2 regions of the Metabacillus sp. GQ13 genome follow, and region 2 is predicted to be linked to the other one. Evidence: riboswitches for the same ligand, from Rfam matches in the RefSeq annotation. Region 2 holds a riboswitch; the other holds the start of a gene.

Region 1 (7,553 bases), on a different contig from region 2:
TGAGACGGCTCAAAATAAGGGAGTGGTTCAATAAAGAGTAGAAGTGGTTCAATAAAAGGGAAAAGTGGTTCAATTCCGGAGGTTAGTGGTTCAAAAAAGTAGAAGAGGCGGCTCAAAATAAGGGAGTGGTTCAATTCCGCCGTAAAAAGTGAGAAACCGGCTCAGTAAAAAATGTTCAAACAAATCAATGAATGTAGAAGGAACCTTCACTTTTTTACCGAATAGGTATCATGAACTATACTACTAATAGATAAGAGGTGGATCTCCTTGATTATTATGGAAAGAAGAAAGTCTTTGAAACTACAAAAGGTAGAGGTGATTTTACGAAGGTTACGGAAGGCGCATGCAAGTTTCCCTATGCTCGAACATGATCATGCGAAGATGTTGGCTGGATACAAAGGTGAAAAGTCAATTGATTATTTTTTGAGTTATATCAACGAAGATTACTATATTTTCAACAATATAAGATTGTCAGATAGGAATTATTTTTTTCAGATTGATTCACTTATTATTTCTCCGTTTTTCATATGTATTCTTGAGGTGAAAAACATTGCGGGTACAATATTTTTCGATGATGTATTTGATCAAATGATTCGATCGATAGATGGTAAGGATGAAGGGTTTTCTAGTCCTGTAATTCAAGTGAGAAGACAGAGAGACCATCTTAAACATTGGTTAGTAGAGCAGAAGTTTCTCCCTATCCCAGTAGAAACCCTTATCGTAATTAGTAACCCATCTACGATTATAAAATCCTCCAAAACAGATTATCCTCAGGTTATTCACAGTGCTAATATACCACTCGAAATTAAACGATTGGAAGCGAAATATAATAAAAAAATAATCCCTAAACAATCGCTAAAAAAACTAGCAGGACTTCTCGTTGAATTGAATACAGAAGATGATACCAACGTATTATCTCTATACAAAATTGAAAGGAAGGAAATAGTTACAGGTGTTCAATGTCAAAATTGCGGCAATTTTGATTCAGTGCGAAGACAAGGTTTTTGGCGATGTTCCATTTGTACTCATAAATCAAAGTATGCACATATTCAAAGTTTAGAAGACTATAAACTTATATTCGGTGAAAAGATAACTAACCAAAAACTCCGTTCGTTTCTCCACATAACCTCAAGAACAACTGCTACTAAATTGCTCCGAAGTTTAAATTATAGTCATGAAGGAAAAACGAAGGATCGATTTTACATTATAGAATAATGGGTGTCTTCTTTTCTAATAGTGCGACCAGCATGATAACTAATCCAATCATCCACAAATTCATCCATTACTGGTAATCATAATTAATCTATGATAAAGTTGAAATTGTGGTTTTTTTGGGAATTAGGAGTTACTAGTTATATTTGAAATATAATTGTAATATTATAAACACATATTTGTCACTTTTTGATGATATACTACTAATTGTGGCTAATATAAGCAAATAGTAGTATAAAACAAGAATTGTTAGGGGTTACATAGTTACATAGATAGAAAGAGAATATGTAATTGCAAGAGAGAATTTGTACAAGAATGGAAAGTAGGGGAAGAGAATGTCGAAAAAGAAACTAGTAATCATGAACTTAGCTGTCATGATTGGATTAGGTAGTTCATTTGCTATTCCTTCGGCTAAGGCTGAAAGTCTAACTGAAGTTCAAACACAACGTTCACAGGTTCAAGCCGAAATGGCTAACGCAGATAAAGAACTTAAGGCTGTACAAGAGGAACTTGCAAATTTAAATGCTCAGGTTAAACGTGTTGACGAAGCAGTAGCTGAAAACAACAAAAAAATGGAGCAAACTAAGAAAGATATTGCTGTTGCTAATACAGATATTAGTAAAATGGAAGAAGAAATCGCAGTTTTAGAAGAGACAATTAAAAAAAGAACAGATATCTTAAAGCAACGCGCTATTTCATACCAACATAGCGGGGGAAGTGTTGACTACTTTGATGTATTAGTTGGTTCTTCTAGTTTCAGTGATTTTTTAAACCGAGCAATTGCAGTCGGAAAAATAGTAGAAGCAGATAGTGAGCTTTTAAAGCAGCTTGAAACGGATGAAAATGTTTTAAATGAAACGAAGGCTTCTAAGGTTCAAAAACTTGCAGATCTTACAGATATGAAAACAGAGTTAGAAGGTATGCAGACAATTGTCTTAGAACAAAAAGCACAAAATGATCAATTGAAAGAACAGCTTAAGAATGAAGAATCTGCTAACTTAGCTGCTAAGACTAGTTTACAACAAAAAGATAGTGATCTTGCAACACAAGAAACTAGCTTACAACAAAGCACACAATCTACTTCTGTAGAACTAACAAGTGGAAATAGTGTCGACTCTAACAACTCAAACTCTAGTAATAGTAATAGTAATAGTAATAGTAATAGTAATAGTAATAGTAATGATAAAAATAATAGTAGTAGTAATAATAGCGCTAAGATCGCATCAACACCTGTAAATCCTAATGGTACAGTTAGTGATCTTATCTCTGCTGGTTATAAGTATATTGGTAATTCTGTTTATGACTTTGGTGGAGGAAGAAATGCTTCTGATATAGCGGCTGGCAGATTTGATTGCTCTGGTTTTGTTGCTTGGGCATATTCAACTGTTGGAGTGAATGTAGGAGCAAGTACTAGTGCATTGAGAAATACAGGAACAAGAGTATCAGCTAGTGATATGCAACCTGGTGATATGGTTTTCTTTAATACCTATAAAACCGATGGACATGTTGGTATCTATATGGGTGGAGGAAAATTCATCGGTTCACAAAGTTCAACAGGTGTAGCTATAGCTAATATGTCTAGTGGATACTGGGCTGATAAATTTAGCGGGCGTGTTATGCGTGTGAAATTATAATAGTATCTGGAGCTGGCTTACGAGTCAGCTCTTTTTTGTTGGATTTTTTTAAAAAAAGATGTTGCCACTTCATGATAGGTGTTTACTAGTTTATTCCCCCCTATTTAACGAATGAAACGTAAAACTGCCTATTCTTTAATAATATTGGAGCTTCACGTGAATTTCAAAATAGTTACCAACAATTTGTTACAAATCTTGACAGTATTTTCATTGTAGCCTATGATTAAATCAACTTAATTAAATTAAATAAAAAATAGGTTGATAGATTGAGCAAGTCTATCATTAAAAGGGAAGTCGGTGTTAGTCCGACGCGGTCCCGCCACTGTAATTGGGAGCTCATTACAATATGCCACTGTTTAATATGGGAAGGCTGTAATAGAGTGTTGATCATAAGCCAGGAGACCTGCCTGTTTGACATTACCATTAACTCTACGCGGATAGGGATGGTGTTTGGACACGGGTCTCTCATTTATAATGAATAAACTTGTTGAAAGCACATCTCTGCATTGGGGTGTGCTTTTTTATTTAAGTTATATACAAAATGAGGGGGCTTTATATTTTGAAGATTCGTAACATGTCACAACGAATTATTGCACTTTTTACTATTTTATTATTGGTTACTTTTCAAGTAGCTACATTTTTTCCACAGCAGGTTGATGCTGCTTTAGCAAACGGAGTAACTATATCGGTTGAGGATCAAGACGGAAATAAGATATATCCATTAAAAGCACTAGAAATAGAAGAGGCCCAAACAGCTTTGGATCTTATTAAAGAGATAAATGAACAACTAGGAAAAGAATATTTTAACTATTCAGTACATGAGGAATTTGGTGCTTTTATTAATAGTATAGGAGACATCACTCCTGAAGGTGATAAATACTGGGGATTCATTGTAAATGGAGAGGAAGCATCAGTAGGAGTCTCTCAATTTCAGCTAACAAACGGTGACAATATCCGCTTTAAACTAATTGAGTGGCCTTCTAAAAAGGTAAATGTAAAGGTTTCAGCAAAAGATGGTGATAGTAAGCAAATCATTGATAAAACAGTACAGGTCGTTGAAGGATCTAGTGCTTATGATGCACTGAAATTAGCTGGTGAAAATGCAAAGGTTAAAGTAGATACGTCGATTGACCAGACTTATTTTGCTTTTATTAATAATATTGGTGACAAATCGTTAGGAGAAAATGATTATTGGAGCACGTCAATTAATGATGGATATATGTCAGAGGGGTTATCCGCTTATATCGTAAAAGAGGGAGACCAACTAGGTCTTGAGGTAACAACATGGATACCACCAACTGAACCAACTGAAGAAGACGAACCGACACCTGACACAGATAATAAACCTTCTGTAGATGAGGAAGTGACTACGCCAGATCCAAGTCAAACTCCTGAAGCAGTGATTCAACAGGTAACGGAAGCTATTCAAACAGCGACACAGTATGTTGCGAAGAATAATAGTGATGATTTTTCAATAGTGGCACTAAAAGCAGCTGGAGGAAAGATCCCTTTACAATACACAGAGAAAATCAAAAACAATCTTATAACCAATGAAGGTTATTTCAGAAATGTCACAGATTATGAACGAACTGTCCTTGGTCTAACAGCAGCTGGAGAGGACGCAACAGACTTTGCAGGTTATAATCTAATCGAAAAAATATATTCAAATGAGAGAATGACCAATCAAGGTAACAATGGAGTTATCTACGCGTTGCTTGCTTATGATAGCGGGAATTATCTTGTGCCAGATGATGCAGAATGGACAAGAGAACGTCTAGTAAATTACTTATTAGATGTGCAATTAGAAGATGGTAGTTGGTCACTATTTGGTTCGACTCCAAGTGCTGATATTACCGGGATGGCCCTGGCTGCATTAGCTCCATATAAAGAGCAAGCGACTGTGCAAGCGGCAATTGATAAAGCAGTAGAATGGATTGCTAGTAATCAAGATCCTACAGGTGGTTTTAGTAGTGATTTTAATGGTGGTGAGTCCAGTGAGACAACTGCACAAATTATTATCGGACTTTCTACAGTCGACGAAAATCCAACTGGGGAACGTTTTACGAAGCGAGCAGACGAGGGAACAAACGCAAGAAATTCCTCAACTTCAGAGGGAGTAAACCTTATTCAGCATCTGTTAACATTTAAGCAATCAGATGGTGGCTTTGCTCATCTTATTGGTGATGGCTCAAACGGAATGGCTAGTACGCAAGCTCTTTTAGCTTTAGCTGCATATGATCGGATAGGAGAAGGATCAATCTATCAATTTATACCTGCAGAAAGCGAAGAGGATCCAATAGATGAAGAAAAACCACCAGCAGGAAACGAAGAGGATCCAATAGATGAAGAAAAACCACAAGTACCAGGAAACGAAGAGAATTCATTAGATGAAGAAGAACCATCAGCAATTCCTGATCAAAATCCAGGTAATAAAAATGTAACACCAATCATAGAAACACCAGAAACACTTCAGGTTATTCCAGTTAATAATAAAGAAACTGAAAAAGCTCAAGGAAAGCAGCTACCTGATACAGCAACACCATACTTTAATATGGTAGCAGCTGGAGGGACGCTGCTTGTCATTGGATCATCTATATTCGTATACGCAACTAGACGTCAAACGAATAACTAAGTGAAATGAGGCTGAATCAAAGGACCGACCCTACTAACAACATGTCTGTGGGTACAGTACTTTGACAGCCTCGTTTTCCTATTTAAAAATCTAGCTAGGAGAGTGTTAAAGGATGCGAATGCTGAAAGTGATGCTATATGCGTTACTGGTCGTTTTTTTCATGTTAACAGGATGTGAAAAGGATGAAATTGTTCCAGTAGCTGAACCTGCGAAAGAAGTTAGTGATTCCGCATTGGATATTTCATCAGCTGATAGAGAGCAACAAAGCTCAAAAGCGACTGAAGGACCGACGAAAGCTACAGATAGCGATAAGGTAGTGGCAGACGAACAAAAGAAACAAAACAGTAGTCAAACTGAATCAACAACAAAATCAACTACCTCTAGTGAGGAAAAGGCACCAAACAAAAACCTTTCTACTGATAAAGCGAATTCCGGTACAGACAATGAAGAAAAGTCAACAACGAATAAAACGAACACAACAAACAGTTCAGCAAATAAAACCGCTATTAAAACGGAAGAAAAGGATACAAATCATACACCACCTGCTACACAGGAAAAGCAGACGAACTCGACTGCCAAACCAAATACTGAATCAAAAGCGAAGGAAAAAGAGCAACCAACAAAAACAACTCCTCCACCAAAGAAAGAAGTCCAAGCCAAAACGGTGACTGTAACGGTTGTTGGGGATCAGCAGGTAGGGACGATTTTACCGACAACAAAGGTTGAATTAAAGGATGGTAATACGGTGTTAGATGTAACCTTATCAATACTTAAGCAAAAAGGTGTTCCAGTAAGTGTTAGAGGAAGCGGGACAGGTGCTTATGTTGAGGGAATTGCCAATTTATTTGAATTTGATCGTGGACCTTTAAGTGGTTGGCTTGTCAAACGCAATGGGACGCTTCTTGATCGAAGTTCAGGTGCTGTAGAAGTTAAAAATGGTGACTCCGTTCAATGGATTTATACGACTGATTACGAAAAGGATACAAATTAATGACAAGAGGAATTCATTCCTTTCATCCAATTGTTTGTTTCCTTTATTACATGGGAGCAACTGCACTGGTCATGCTTTATAAGCATCCGGTGTTTTTGGTGATTGGTGCAATGATACTCATCCTTTTTAATATTCAGTTAGACAAAGGAAAGTCCCTGAAAAACTGGTTTAAAATGTTGGTCTTTATTTCTGCCTTTTTCTTGATTATCAATCCTTTGTTCAATCATCGAGGTACCCATATTTTATTTTATCTTCATTATAATCCCATCATGCTTGAAGCAGTGATCATCGGTTTGATATCAGCAATTTCTATTTTTACGATTATGATGTTATTCACTTCCTATAATCTCGTGATCACAGCGGATAAATTTTTGTTTTTGTTTTCAAGGTGGCTACCACAGTGGGCATTGTTAACGATGCTTTCGATGAGATTTGTTCCGCTTTTAAAAAGAAGACTACAAGAGATCGAAACTGTTCAAAAAGCAAAGGGGCTTACAGTTACTGAAGGTAAAATCAAAGAACGGGCTAAAAATGGCATTTTACTTGTGCAGATTTTATTAACCTGGTCACTTGAGGAGGCGATCCAAACTGCCGATTCAATGGCTGCACGAGGCTATGGGATCATGAAACGTAGTAAGTATACACCTTATAAGATGATTATGCGGGATTGGCTCACGATTATTTACCTCGTTATTCTGATTGCGATTGGGATAGGGGGGTGGTGGTTAGGCGATGGAGTTTTGAGCGTTTACCCGGTATTAGAAACAATGTATATACAAGGCAGGGAATGGTTTTATTTACTGATCTTTATGCTGTATATGGGATCGCCGCTTATCATTGAAGGAAGGGAGGTCCTCCTATGGCATTCTTGGAGACGAATCGTTTAAGCTTTACTTATCCAGAAGAAAAAAGGAGCGTCTTAAAGGATGTATCGTTTACTGTTGAACAAGGTGAGTTCATTCTCCTATGTGGTCCCTCTGGAAGCGGAAAATCAACCTTATTACGGTTGATAAAAAGAGAAATAGCTCCACATGGTACCTGCCATGGGGACATTTATATAGAAGGTCATCTCTTAACAGCTTTG
Region 2 (7,553 bases):
ATATCAATTAACTGCTCTTTTTCCTTCAAATAGTTTAATGAAAAACTAAAAGCGGGGAAGCCAGTCTTTTGGTTAATCTTCGCCATCATTTTACTATTCTTAGGTAATTGTTCGATAAAACGCTCTTCGTCTTTAAGTACGATAGCTAGAAATCTAATGGTTTTATGTTGATAGGGTAGGAATCCTTCAATATCATCCCAACGAACAAAGCCAAGTTTAAGAGGACCATTTAGTGTTATTCCAGAAGGACTAACAGAAATGAACGGATCGATCCCGAATAGTTGCTTTCCAATCATATATGTGCACCATACAAATAGGATCAAACTTAGGCTAAAAAAAATAGCGATTAGAGAAACACCGTCGGATAGAAGCATATTAATTGTAAATACTAGAAAAGCGGAAGTGAAAATAAGCATGATGAAAAAAGCACTAAACGTTTTTATTTTCGACATATAAAAATTTTCTTCCATTTGGACTCCTCCAGGTTATATGTAAGCTGTTTTTAGGCTATTTCTTTATGTTTGTTGCTATTCTCATTGTCATAGAAACCTGAAAAAACCCTTTAATCTATAATTATACCACATAATTAACAAAAATTAACTGATATATCTAAAATAGGAAGAATGCTTATAACGTTTCAGGATAATTACATAACACCTTATATACAATAATATTATTATGTAAACAAATGATACCTGATAACTAGTTTGATAAAAATTAGGAGAAAACTCTTGATAAAACATTCAAAATGATTTATTGTAAGTCACAAGCTTTAATTATTTAAAATTTAATAATGTTCAGTCAATAGGTGTTAAAAGTAAATCACTTTTAACTTAAAAGGGAAGTTCGGTGAAAAACCGACACGGTCGCGCCACTGTTAAGGGGAGCTTGATTACAATCCACTGTTTCAACTAGAAATGGGAAGGGATATTAAGTGATGAACCTAAGTCAGGAGACCTGCCTGTTGTATGCACTTATTACCTACGCGAAATAGGGAGGAGTGGTGGTCATATGTTGAAACCATTTAATATTCATTTCAACTCTAGTTAACTATGCCTATCGTTCGTCTCTCTTATTGTCCCATAGAGAGGCTTTTTTTAATGGGAAAAAATAGTTTAAAACTTTAGTTACATAGAAAAGGAGTTCCTCAAATGACAATTAAAAGTTCAAATATCGGGTACCCAAGAATTGGTGAGAATCGCGAATGGAAAAAAGTATTAGAATTATTTTGGTCACAGCAAATAAATGAAGAACAATTTCATAATGAAATGGAACAAATCCGTTTAACACATTTAAGTAAACAACATGAAAAAGGAATCGATCTCATTCCTGTTGGAGATTTTAGTTATTATGATCATGTTTTAGATACAGCATCAATGTTTGGATTAATTCCAGAACGATTTAAAACTATAGCTCAGACGTTTTCTTTAAACCAATATTTCGAGATCGCGAGAGGAAGTAAGGGGAAAATAGCTTCTGAAATGACGAAATGGTTTAATACAAATTACCATTATATTGTTCCTGAGTTAAAAGAAGCACAGCCTAAATTAGTAGATAATCGATTATTACGCTTGTTTTTAGAGGCTAAGGAAAAGCTAAACATTATAGGGAAACCTGTTATATTAGGTCCGATTACCTTATTATCGATTTCAAAAGGCTTTGATGGTCAAAAGCGATCTGAGCTACTAAACTCTCTTGTCCCACTTTATATCGAAGTGTTTAATCAACTTAAGGAAGCTGGGGCAGAATGGATTCAAATAGATGAACCTATTCTTGTTAAAAATGTGGACAAGGAAATCATCAATGAATTTAAGGACGTTTATTCAGCGTTTCATGATGGTGTGAAGGATGTAAATCTTATTCTTCAAACCTATTTTGAGAGCATTGAATTTTATGAAGAAATTATTCAGTTACCTGTACAGGGAATTGGTGTTGATTTTGTACACGATGAAGGCGTCAGTGTTATCAATTTAGAAAAACATGGTTTCCCTAGTGATAAAGTTCTTTTTGCTGGAGTCATCGACGGGCGTAATATTTGGAAATCTAACCTGACGGATAAGTCAAAACTTGTAAAAGAGATATTGGAATTTGTTGATGAAAATCATTTAGTGGTTCAACCGTCTTGTAGTTTGTTACATGTTCCCGTGACCATAAACAGTGAACAGCAATTAGAATCTCAAGTGAAGGGTTCTTTAGCATTTGCGGATGAAAAGTTAAGCGAAGTTGTGATGCTAACGAGGTATTTAAATGAGGAAATTAAGATGAATGAACTTGATAAGTATGATCAAGCTATACACTCAATTAAACATTCATTCTATCGTAATGTAAAAAATGTTCATGAAGCAATGCACAATATTAAATCTTATTCTTCTTCAAGAATAAGTGTCGAAAAACGGAAGGAATTACACTCAGCTAAATGGAATCTACCTATACTTCCTACTACAACGATTGGTAGCTTTCCTCAAACAAAGGAAGTTCGAAAACAGCGGTTGAAGTGGAGAAAAGGGGAGTTAACGTCTGAACAATATGAGCAGTATATTCAGAAAGAAATAAAGAAATGGATTGATATTCAAGAAGACCTAGGATTAGATGTTCTTGTTCATGGAGAATTTGAACGAACAGATATGGTTGAGTTTTTTGGTGAAAAGCTTGAAGGTGTTGCAATTACCAAATTTGGTTGGGTTCAGTCTTATGGCTCCCGATGTGTGAAACCACCAGTTATTTTCGGTGATGTTTACTGTCTTGGAAACATGACCGTGAAGGAAACAGTCTATGCACAAACCTTAACTAAAAAGCCTGTAAAGGGAATGCTAACCGGCCCTGTAACCATTATTAATTGGTCATTTGTCCGTGATGATATTAGTCGTACTGAAGTATTAAATCATGTAGCTTTAGCAATTCGCAAAGAGGTTGAAGCGCTTGAAGCAAATGGGATTACGATGATTCAAGTAGATGAGGCAGCATTACGAGAAGGACTGCCTTTAAAGGAAGAAAAAACAGAAAGTTATTTACAAGCTGCTGTTCATGCCTTTAAATTGGCGACATCTTCTGTCAATGAAGATACGCAAATTCATACACATATGTGTTATTCGAATTTTGATGATATTATCCATGCTATTGACGCCCTTGATGCAGATGTTATTTCGATCGAGACATCTAGAAGTCATGGAGAATTGATTGCATCCTTTGAAAAACACCATTATAACAAAGGAATTGGTCTAGGAGTATATGATATTCATAGTCCCCGTGTACCTGCATTAGAGGAGATTACACAAAATATGAAACGTGCACTGGAAGTCTTGGATTATCGTGCGTTTTGGGTGAATCCAGATTGTGGCTTGAAAACGAGAGGTGAAGAAGAGACTGTAGCAGCACTAAAAGTTATGGTTAATGCAGCACATGTATACAGAGAAAAAATTCAAGCCGTTGAAACAGTTTAAGTAAAATCGAAGAGAATAGATAAAGGTAAAGGCACTACTACCCTTTGGGGTATGTAGTGTTTTTTCCGTTTTTAAATATATATGTTTAAGGAAGGGCATAAATTTGTATTGGAATAGGATACTGAGCAAGATAAATGAAAGTCTTTTAGATTACAATTAATATAGGAGGGAAAAGTATTAGATAGATTGAAAAGAGCTATCTAAATGAATATTTAAAAGATATCATTTTAAATGTTAAAAAGAGTGGATTCCAATGTAGGAGGTATAACATCGATGGAAAAATTTCACATATTTATTAATGGGGTATGGACAGGTGAGGGTTTACCGACGACAGAAGTGATAAATCCTGCAAACCATGAAGTCATAGCAACAGTTCCAAATGGTGGAGCAAATGAAGCAAACAAAGCAATTGAAGCTGCCAGTTCTGCGTTCCGAGATTGGTCGGCTTATTCAGCATATGAACGTTCAGACCTACTCAGGAAATGGTATGATCTGATTACGTTACACCGTGATGATCTAGCAGAAACAATGACGATGGAGCAGGGAAAGCCATTGAAAGAAGCACTGGGTGAAATAAACTATGCAAATGGATTTATTTCATGGTATGCGGAAGAGGCAAAAAGAATTTATGGAGAAACGATTCCTGCAACGCAACGAAATAAGCGAATTCTCGTCCAAAAACAGCCAGTTGGTGTTGTAGCCGTCATTACCCCTTGGAATTTTCCAGCAGCAATGATTACTAGAAAAGTGGCTCCTGCGCTAGCAGCAGGGTGTACCGTTGTGATTAAACCGGCCGAACAAACGCCATTAACTGCGCTCAAACTAGTATTACTTGCAGAGAAGGCGGGCATACCTAGAGGTGTAATAAATGTAATAACTGGTGATGCAAAGGAAATAGGTGAGGTTTGGCTTAAAGATGATCGAGTACGTAAATTAACATTTACAGGTTCAACAAAAGTTGGCAAAGAATTAATGAAACAATCGGCGCAAACCGTTAAAAAGCTGTCTCTAGAACTTGGTGGTCATGCACCAGTTATTATACTAGAAGATGCCGATTTAGATAAAACTGTTGATGGAGTGATCGCAGCAAAATTTCGTAATGCAGGGCAAACATGCATTTGTGCAAATCGAATATATGTACAAGAATCTATTTATCATGCTTTCATTAACAAATTTGTCATAAAAGTAAAAGAGTTATCTACTGGAAACGGAATGGATGAGAGCACAGACATTGGTCCTCTAATCGATCAAGCTGCTGTTACTAAAGTTTTTAACCATATAGATGATGCAATTGCCAAGGGTGCAAAAATTGAAACAGGTGGGAAAAAGAATAATGGTTTATACATTGAACCAACCGTTCTTTCAAATATTAATGACGATATGCTATGCATGATAGAAGAGACTTTTGGTCCTGTTGCTCCAATTACAAAATTTCATTCCGTTAATGAGGTTATCGAACGAGCTAACAATTCAATCTATGGATTAGCAGCATATGTCTTTACAGAAAATATAACGAGAGGCATTCAAATCACAGAAGCACTTGAATATGGAATTATAGGTCTTAATGATGGACTTCCTTCCACACCACAAGCGCCATTTGGCGGTTTTAAACAGAGTGGTATCGGACGTGAAGGTGGTCATCAAGGTATTGAAGAATATTTGGAAGTGAAATATATTTCGCTTGGTTTATGAGAAGAACAGCTTGGCTTAAATGCTGAGCTTTTTTTACTCTCAATTCTTCCGTTGTAGAACTTTTAACCTAAATAAAATGGTTTTTTCACCGATACTAGAATAGTAAATGCGTCGGTCTGGCCTTACTTTGGCCTATAAGACCTGATGGAGGTACTTTTTAATATTAGTGGAATTTAACGATTTCCTATAAAATACTATTTGATATTTTTAGTGTATTTAATACAGTTTTATTAAAGTTTTCTTATTCTTAATAATATTGGAATCAATCTAAAAGTTACTCCCCTGACCCAATGTGTTGATATAAAATAATCTATTTTACCAAAAGAAAACCCTCTCTTTCCATTTGAATTTGTTTCGATGGCTCATACATTCTACAATAATCTGCGGGAGTAGATTATAAAGTAAAGTCTTATTTTTGGTGTTTCATAACGAATGATAATTTCATAAAAGACAAAATAAGCACAGAAATCGAACTGTTGAAAAGGCAATTTAAAAAAGCTAGATTTTATTGTACTAGTTTAACGACCATATTCATAGGTATAAAAAGGGTTAATGAACAAGTAGAAGATTACTATGTTCATTTAGGTATCTTTTTTATCAGTTGTATTGAACTCATTCTGCAAGTACGCAACTAATTATTAGTATTAAATTATAATAATTATAAAAAAGTATTGATTTCTATCTGAGACATGTTATTATAATATTATATTCAAATAAAACATGAGGTGATTCTAAAAATGACTAATAATAAACTAACTACAAGCTGGGGTGCTCCAGTAGGGGACAACCAGAATTCAATGACTGCTGGAGGGCGTGGCCCGACTTTACTACAAGATGTACACCTTTTAGAAAAACTAGCGCATTTTAATAGAGAACGTGTTCCAGAACGTGTTGTTCATGCAAAAGGAGCTGGTGCACATGGTTATTTTGAAGTAACAAATAACCTGTCACAATATACGAAGGCAGACTTTCTTTCAGAAGTTGGAAAACGCACACCAATGTTTATTCGTTTTTCTACTGTTGCTGGTGAATTAGGATCTGCTGATACAGTTCGTGACCCACGTGGTTTTGCTGTAAAATTTTATACGGAAGATGGTAACTACGATATAGTCGGAAACAATACACCAGTATTCTTTATCCGTGATGCAATCAAATTCCCTGATTTCATACATACACAGAAAAGGAATCCACAAACACATTTAAAGAATCCAACAGCTGTATGGGATTTTTGGTCATTATCACCGGAATCTTTACACCAAGTAACGATTTTGATGTCTGATCGAGGAATTCCAGCAACGTTACGTCATATGCATGGATTTGGTAGTCATACATTTAAATGGACGAATGCTGAAGGTGATGGAGTTTGGATTAAATATCACTTTAAAACTGAACAAGGTGTTAAAAATATTAGCCCGGAACTAGCAGCGCAAATCGCAGGCGAAAATCCTGATTATCATACTGAAGATTTATTTAATGCAATCGAAAAGGGTGATTTCCCAGCATGGAAATTATTTGTACAAATCATGCCAGTAGAAGATGCTGATACGTACCGATTTGACCCATTTGATGTTACAAAGGTTTGGTCACAAAAAGACTACCCACTAATCGAAGTTGGTCGTATGGTATTAGATAGAAACCCAGAAAACTATTTTGCTGAAGTTGAACAAGCAACATTCTCACCCGGTACACTTGTTCCTGGTGTTGATGTATCACCAGATAAAATGCTTCAAGGTAGATTATTTGCTTATGCTGATGCGCATCGTTACCGTGTCGGTGCAAATCATCAAGCATTGCCAATTAACCGTGCAAAAAATGAAGTGAATAACTATCAACGTGATGGTCAAATGCGTTTTGATGGTAATGGCGGAAAATCAGTTTATTATGAGCCTAACAGCTTAAATGGACCAACTGAGACACCTGAAAATAAACAAGCAGCATTCCCAGTTTCTGGTGTTGCAGACAGTGTAGGATATGATCACAATGATCATTACACACAAGCTGGTGACTTATACCGTTTAATGACAGAAGTACAACGCGCACATCTAGTATCAAATGTCGTAGGTGCGATGATGCCTGTTGAACGAGAAGACATTAAACTTCGTCAAATCGGTCACTTCTATAAAGCAGATCCTGAATATGGTACACGTGTCGCAGAAGGATTAGGGTTGACTATACCTGAGGCAGTAAAATAATAATTTCTAGGTAAATACACGATATATTCAATATTTTTCTCAACTATTCTCATTTATTCTCATTTAAAGCACCCATTTTGGGTGCTTTTTATTTTGGCTTGATTCCTAAAAATAAGATGAATGAAAATAAAGCCTCAATTATCTTGAGACACCATACTCCGTTGGTTATTGTAAAGCGTTCTCGGTCAAATGACGCCTAGGCATGTGAAAAGCGATTAATGAGTGGTAA

The links. Region 2 has a riboswitch for cobalamin ahead of metE (5-methyltetrahydropteroyltriglutamate--homocysteine S-methyltransferase). Riboswitches for the same ligand answer to the same signal wherever they lie in the genome.
Region 1: it holds a riboswitch for cobalamin, as region 2 does, so the genes downstream of both, AC6CHR_RS17725 (DUF4430 domain-containing protein) here and metE (5-methyltetrahydropteroyltriglutamate--homocysteine S-methyltransferase) in region 2, are expected to answer to the same signal.

What each region holds. Positions count from the first base shown of each region.
Region 1 is NZ_JCAXET010000014.1:104,294-111,846, reverse strand. Features, by position in the region: gene AC6CHR_RS17735 (nuclease-related domain-containing protein) at 277-1,215, shown strand; gene AC6CHR_RS17730 (coiled-coil domain-containing protein) at 1,548-2,846, shown strand; cobalamin riboswitch at 3,085-3,271, shown strand; gene AC6CHR_RS17725 (DUF4430 domain-containing protein) at 3,406-5,478, shown strand; gene AC6CHR_RS17720 (DUF4430 domain-containing protein) at 5,591-6,469, shown strand; gene AC6CHR_RS17715 (energy-coupling factor transporter transmembrane component T) at 6,469-7,356, shown strand; gene AC6CHR_RS17710 (ABC transporter ATP-binding protein) at 7,329-7,553, shown strand, end outside.
Region 2 is NZ_JCAXET010000001.1:210,853-218,405, reverse strand. Features, by position in the region: gene AC6CHR_RS01130 (STM3941 family protein) at 1-470, opposite strand, end outside; cobalamin riboswitch at 790-979, shown strand; gene metE (5-methyltetrahydropteroyltriglutamate--homocysteine S-methyltransferase) at 1,152-3,440, shown strand; gene AC6CHR_RS01120 (NAD-dependent succinate-semialdehyde dehydrogenase) at 3,714-5,132, shown strand; gene katA (catalase KatA) at 5,870-7,324, shown strand.